DNA from 2 places in the Janthinobacterium sp. GW823-FHT03B06 genome. Region 2 is predicted to be linked to the other one. Evidence: predicted binding sites of a transcription regulator. Region 2 holds the regulator's gene; the other holds the start of a gene.

Region 1 (3,412 bases), on a different contig from region 2:
TCGTCGTGGTCGGTCTGGCGCAGGGCCAGCTCCGATTGCATGCGCATGCCGGCCAGCGGCGTCTTCATCTGGTGCGCCGCATCGGCGATGAAGCGTTTCTGCATGTCGATCGACAGCGACAGGCGCGCCAGCATCTCGTTGAGCGAACCAACCAGCGGCGTGATTTCCTCGGGCACCTGGCCCGATTCGATGGGAGATAAATCGTCGGGCGGCCGGGCGCGTATGCGTTCCTGCAATTGCGCCAGCGGCGACAGCCCGCGCGCCAGGGCGAACCAGACCAGGGCCAGGATCACGGGCAGGATGATGAACTGCGGCAAAATCACGCCCTTGATGATTTCATTGGCCAGCTGGGCGCGCTTTTCCAGCGTCTCGGCCACTTGCACCAGCGCGCGGTGCGGATCATCGTCGTTGCCGGCAGGAATATCGAGATAGCTGAACGCCACGCGCACGGGCGTGCCGTGGATGGTGTCGTTGCGAAACAGCACCATGCCGCTGCGGTATTTGTCGGGGTCCTGCGGCGGCGGCAAGTCGCGGTCGCCGTCGAGGTATTCGCCGCGCGGACCCACCACCAGGTAATACAGGGTATCGACGTCATCGCCGCGCAGGAAGTCGCGGCCCTTGTTATTGCTGTTCTTGTCCGGCACGCGGCGCAGCAGCGCGCCGTCGGCCTGCTTGACCTGTTGCGTCAGCACGGTGACGCTGTCTTCCAGCGCATGGTCGAAGGGCTGATTGGCGATGCCCTTGGCCACCAGATAGGTGATGGCGATGCTCATCGGCCACAGCAGCAGCAGGGGCGCCAGCATCCAGTCGAGGATTTCGCCGAACAGCGAATGCTCGATGGTGTCGTCCTGCTCCGTCGTGGGCGGCTCGAACCAGTCGTCGTCGCCCGGCTCGTCCGCTGGCGCCTCGCGCGCCTTCACTTGCTGGCGGACCCGCTGGCCGGGGCTGCCGACTCGCCCGCTTCGGCGTTCAGGCGCGCCGCTTCCGAGTATTTTTCCAGGCAATAGCCAAGGCCGCGCACGGTGGCAATGCGCACGCCGCCCACCTCGATCTTCTTGCGCAGGCGGTGCACATACACTTCGATGGCGTTGTTCGACACTTCCTCGCCCCATTCGCACAGGTGGTCGACCAGCTGCTCTTTCGAGACGAGGCGGCCGGTGCGGCCCAGCAGGATTTCCAGCAAGCCCAGTTCGCGCGCCGACAGGTCGAGCATCTGGTCGTTGATGTAGGCGCTGCGCCCCACCTGGTCGTAGCTGAGGGGACCATGCTTGATGATGGTGGCGCCGCCGCCGGCGCCGCGGCGCGTCAGGGCGCGCACTCTTGCCTCCAGTTCCGACAAGGCGAACGGCTTGGCCATATAATCATCGGCACCGAGGTCGAGGCCATTCACGCGTTGCTCGATGGAATCGGCGGCCGTCAGGATCAGCACGGGCAGCAGCGAGGCGCGCGCGCGCAGGCGGCGCAGCACTTCCAGGCCGGACATCTTCGGCAGGCCCAGGTCGAGGATCAGCAGGTCGAATTCCTGGGTGGACAGGGCCGTATCGGCTTCCTGCCCATTTTTGACGCAGTCGATGGCATAGCCCGACTGGCGCAGCGAACGGGTCAGGCCATCGGCCAGTACGCTGTCATCTTCGGCAAGTAAAATACGCATGGTGAGACTTCCTCGGCTTGCGGCATAGAAGCTTGTATTGTGTTTCATTTCCCGCAAGGTGGCGAGTTTTTGTGAAAAACCAGGCTTGTATTGATCTGTTTCAAAACAAATCCACGTTCCGCTTGCATTGATCACTGTTTTTTTATACAGTACTGTCTGTGTAAAGAATTTAACCCACTGGCGCTATCGCAGGCTGCACGGTTCACGTAGATGCGTCACGTGAATCCGCAACTGTAGAACGGCTGAAAGAACATATGGACGATAAAAAAGCTGTAGTACCCGCATCGGAAAAAGCCAAGGCGCTCGCCGCCGCACTGGCGCAGATCGAGAAGCAGTTTGGCAAAGGTTCGGTCATGCGCATGGATGCCAGCGCACCGATCGAAGAAGTGCAAGTCGTGTCGACCGGTTCGCTCGGCCTCGATATCGCGCTGGGCGTGGGCGGCTTGCCGCGCGGCCGCGTGGTGGAAATCTACGGTCCGGAATCGTCGGGTAAAACCACGCTGACCCTGCAAACCATCGCCGAAATGCAAAAACTGGGCGGCACTTGCGCCTTTATCGATGCCGAGCACGCGCTCGACGTCGGTTACGCGCAAAAGCTGGGCGTGAACCTGCATGAATTGCTGATCTCGCAACCGGACACGGGCGAGCAGGCACTGGAAATCTGCGACGCCCTCGTGCGTTCGGGCAGCGTCGACCTCGTCGTCATCGACTCCGTGGCCGCACTGACGCCACGCGCCGAGATCGAAGGCGACATGGGCGATTCCCTGCCAGGTTTGCAGGCGCGCCTGATGTCGCAAGCGCTGCGCAAGCTGACCGGTTCCATCAACCGCACGAATACCCTGGTCATCTTCATCAACCAGATCCGCATGAAGATCGGCGTGATGTTCGGTAGCCCGGAAACGACCACGGGCGGCAATGCGCTGAAATTCTACGCCTCCGTGCGCCTGGACATCCGCCGCACCGGCTCGATCAAGTCCGGCGATGAAGTGATCGGCAACGAAACCAAGGTCAAGGTCGTCAAGAACAAGATCGCGCCGCCGTTCAAGGAAGCGCACTTCGACATTCTGTACGGCGCCGGCACCTCGCGCGAAGGCGAAATCCTGGACCTGGGCTCGGATGCCAAGATCGTGGAAAAATCCGGTTCGTGGTACAGCTACAACGGCGAACGCATCGGCCAGGGCAAGGACAACGCCCGTGCCTTCCTGCAAGAGCGTCCGGCGCTGGCCCGCGAAATCGAAAACAAGGTCCGCGCTTCGCTGGGCGTGCGCGAACTGCCGCCGCTGGCCGCTGAAAAGCCGGAAAAAGCGGATAAGGCCGCCGACAAGGCTGCCAAGGCTGCGGAAACCAAGGCAGAGTAGGTCGGATTAGCGCGGCAAAGCCGCGCGTAATCTGACAACACCACAGACATCAACAATGTTGTCGGATCAGACGTCAACAATGTTGTCGGATTACGGCCCAAGGGGCCTAATCCGACCTACGCATGGCTTGTTGCAAGGTGTGACCATGATCGCCGTCCCGCGCTGTTGCGCCGGGCGGCGATTGTGTTTGGGTGATGTGATTGTGGAATGAAAGACAAGGTGGGTGTATGGCCGCAGTACAACTAAGCCTGAAGGGCAGGGCGCTACGCTTTCTGTCGATGCGCGAACACAGCCGCATGGAATTGCGGCGCAAGCTGCAGCGCCATGCGCAGGAAGGCGACGACGTGGAAGCCTTGCTCGACAGCCTGGAACAAGCCAACTGGCTGTCGCAGGAGCGCTTTTC
Region 2 (3,412 bases):
CTGGCCAGGAAACCCGTGAACTGATACACCCCGCCCAAGCTTGCCTGACTGAACCGGCCTGAAATTTCGCCAGCGGCTAGCGCGGCAACATCAAACTCGGTCAAACGGGCAATCCCTGCTTCCATCTGCTGCGAACTGTGTTGCAATACTGCATTCACAATCGGCAGTCCTGCCGGGGTGTAGCGCAATATTTCGCGCTCGGCAATGATGGCGGTGACTTGTAGCTGGTTCAGCGCACGATCCTGGTCAAGAATTAAGCTGCTGCTGCGGCTGGAGCGGCTGCTGGTGCTTCGGTGCGGTGGCTTTTGGCCGCGTCTTCGCGTTGTACCGATTTCATCATCGGCGAAGGAGCTGTTTCAGCTTTCTTCATTTTAACGGTCAGGTGACGCAACACGGCATCATTGAATTTGAATGCTGTTTCCAACTCGACCAGGGTCTCGTTGTCGCATTCGATGTTCAGGCAGATGTAGTGTGCTTTAGGCAGCTTTTGGATCGAGTAAGCCATTTGACGGCGGCCCCAATCTTCCACGCGGTGAACCGAACCGCCGCGGGTGGTTACGCTGGCTTTGTAGCGTTCGATCATCGCGGGCACTTGCTCGCTTTGGTCCGGATGGACGATAAAGACTATTTCATAATGACGCATGCAAACTCCTTCAGGTCGGATTGATAATCGCCCACCCCGGCGTCAAGACGGGTGTGGGAAGGTCAGCCGAAGATTATAACCGCCTTTTGCAAACGTTTCAATCATTGCTTGCGCCAGTGCCCGAAAAGCCCGCGGACCACCGTGCTTTTCGACCGGGAACAAGTATTTCTTGCGAAATTCGCCGAAAACACGGAAATCCCCTTGCATAGTGAGCGATACTGTACAAAAATACAGACTGTTCATATAGACAGCATTTTAGTATGCACCCACCGCTCATGATCAAGCTGACAGCACGACAAGAACAAATCCTGAACCTGATCAAGGACGCGATTGAAAACACGGGCTTTCCTCCCACCCGTGCCGAAATTGCCAATGAACTGGGTTTCAAATCGGCCAATGCGGCCGAGGAGCATTTGCAGGCCCTGGCCCGCAAGGGCGCGATCGAGATTTCGCCCGGCACCTCGCGCGGCATCCGCCTGATCGGCGCGGCAGCCGAAGCGCCGCCATCGAAAGTGCCGGCGGCGCTGCTGATGTCGCTGCCCCTGATCGGCAGGGTGGCCGCCGGTTCGCCCATCCTTGCCCAGGAAAACCTGGAAGCGAGCTACAACGTGGACCCGGCCCTGTTCTCGGCCAAGCCCGACTTCCTGCTGAAGGTACGCGGCTGGTCCATGCGCGACGCCGGCATCATGGATGGCGATTTACTGGCCGTCAAGAAGGTCGACAGCGCCAAGAATGGCCAGATCGTCGTGGCCCGCATCGGCGATGAAGTCACCGTCAAGCGCTACAAGAAGACGGGTTCCGTCATCGAATTGCTGCCGGAAAACCCAGACTTCAAGGTCATCACCGTGTCGCCGGAAGATGAATTTGCCCTGGAAGGCTTGGCAGTCGGCTTGATGCGCAGCTGGCATTAAGTTGCCTGCCGGGGTCAGACCCGCCGGGTCTGACCCCGGTTTTTAGTTGCGGCCCCTTCTCATGCCTGACACCTAAGTTTCCGTCATCGAACTGCTGCCGAAAGATGAATTCGCCCTGGAAGGCCTGGCTGTGGGACTGATGCGCAGCTGGCATTAAACGACTGCACGAACAAAGGGCCGCAACAGCATGACTGTTGCGGCCCTTTTCATTTGTCCGGCGACTTATACATCGAGTGCCTGGCGGAAATCCTCGAGCAGATCCACCTCATCCTCGATACCGACGGAGACGCGGATCAGCGATTCGGCGATGCCCATGCTGGCGCGGCGCTCGGCGCCCATCTCGTAGAAGATCGTGTGGGCGACGGGAATGACCAGGGTGCGCGTGTCGCCGAGGTTGCTCGCTGGAATGGCCAAATTCAAACGATTGAGGAAATCGAAGCAATCGATGCCATCCTTCAATTCAAAGCTGAACAGCGAACCATAGCTGCGGAACAGGTCGCTCGCCAGCGCGTGCTGCGGGTGCGACGCCAAGCCCGGGTAATGCACGGCCGCCACTCTCGGGTCGGCCTGCAACATGGTGGCCAGCGCCAGTGCGTTCGAGCAAGTGCGGTCCATGCGCAAGGCCATGGTTTCCGCGCCGACGGCGATATGGTGCGCCGCTTCCGGCCCCAGGGACGCGCCGAAGTCGCGCAAGGCCTTGGCGCGGATTTGCGCGATGCCCCACTGCGCGGGCGCCGCCTTCTTGTAGTTCTCGAAAATATTCGGATACTGCGTCCAGTCGAACACGCCCGTGTCCGTCAAGCTGCCGCCCAGCGCATTGCCGTGGCCGCCAATGGATTTCGTCAAGGCGTTGACCACGAGGCCCGCGCCCACGGCTTTCGGGCGGAACAAATACGGCGTCGTCATCGTGTTGTCGACGATGTACAAGATGCCCTTTTCGCGGCACAGGTCACCGATTTTTTTCAGGTCGGCGATCTGCGTGCGCGGATTGGCGATGGTTTCCACGAACAAGATGCGCGTGGCAGGCGTGATGGCGGCCGCCACGTTGGCTACCTCGGTGGCGTCGACGAAGGACACGGCGATGCCCTGCCCCGTCACCGTTTGCCACAGGCTGTTGGTGTTGCCAAACAAAAAGGCCGACGAGACGACATGGTCGCCCGCGCGCAGCAGCGACTGCACCACGGCGCCGATGGCGCCCATGCCGGTGGCGAAGCACAAGGTCGCCACGCCGTCTTCCATCTTGTTGACCTTGTCTTCCAGCGCGGACACGGTGGGGTTGCCCTGGCGGCCATAGCGGAAACCGGGTTCCTTGCCCTGGAATACGGAAGCGAGCTGGCGCGCATCGGCATAACCAAACGCGACGGAAGTGTGCACGGGCTTGTGCAGCGAACCATGCTCGATGCCCTTGCGGCGGTCGTTATGCAGGATGGTGGTGGTAAAGCCGTAGTTTTTTTTATCGTTCATGATCGCGGAGCAAAAAAAGCCCGGCGCTAGCCGGGCAAGATAATTACGCTTCTGTCGTTGCCAGGTTCAGGTTCAGCTGGGAACGCGGCGTATCTTCGGGCGCTGCCGCCTTCGGATGGTGGCGCGCATATTCCAGGCGGTCCAGGTATTCCTGCGACACGTCGCCCGTCACGTAGACGCCGTCGAAGCACGAGGCCTCGAAGTTGGTCAGGGCCGGGTTGACGTCGGCGATCGCCTGCTTGAGCGCGCCGATATCCTGGTAGACCAGGTAGTCGGCCGTGATTTCGCGGCACACTTCTTCCGTCGTGCGGCCGTAGGCGATCAGCTCGTCGCGCGTCGGCATGTCGATGCCGTACACGTTCGGATAGATGACGGGCGGCGCGGCCGAGGCGAA

The links. Region 2 encodes LexA, which represses DNA repair genes until DNA is damaged. Its sites were predicted from a motif close to ACTGTATNNNNATACAGT; they were not measured.
Region 1: the regulator LexA is predicted to act here: its motif matches at 1,785-1,802, upstream of recA (recombinase RecA).

Annotation. Positions count from the first base shown of each region.
Region 1 is NZ_JBXAJE010000006.1:227,267-230,678, forward strand. Features, by position in the region: gene AC1RBA_RS20380 (sensor histidine kinase) at 1-920, opposite strand, end outside; gene AC1RBA_RS20385 (response regulator) at 917-1,651, opposite strand; gene recA (recombinase RecA) at 1,906-3,009, shown strand; gene recX (recombination regulator RecX) at 3,237-3,412, shown strand, end outside.
Region 2 is NZ_JBXAJE010000002.1:597,928-601,339, forward strand. Features, by position in the region: gene priB (primosomal replication protein N) at 1-233, opposite strand, end outside; gene rpsF (30S ribosomal protein S6) at 254-643, opposite strand; gene lexA (transcriptional repressor LexA) at 919-1,554, shown strand; partial or broken gene AC1RBA_RS08655 (transcriptional repressor LexA) at 1,634-1,711, shown strand; gene AC1RBA_RS08660 (cystathionine gamma-synthase family protein) at 1,777-3,018, opposite strand; gene purF (amidophosphoribosyltransferase) at 3,062-3,412, opposite strand, start outside.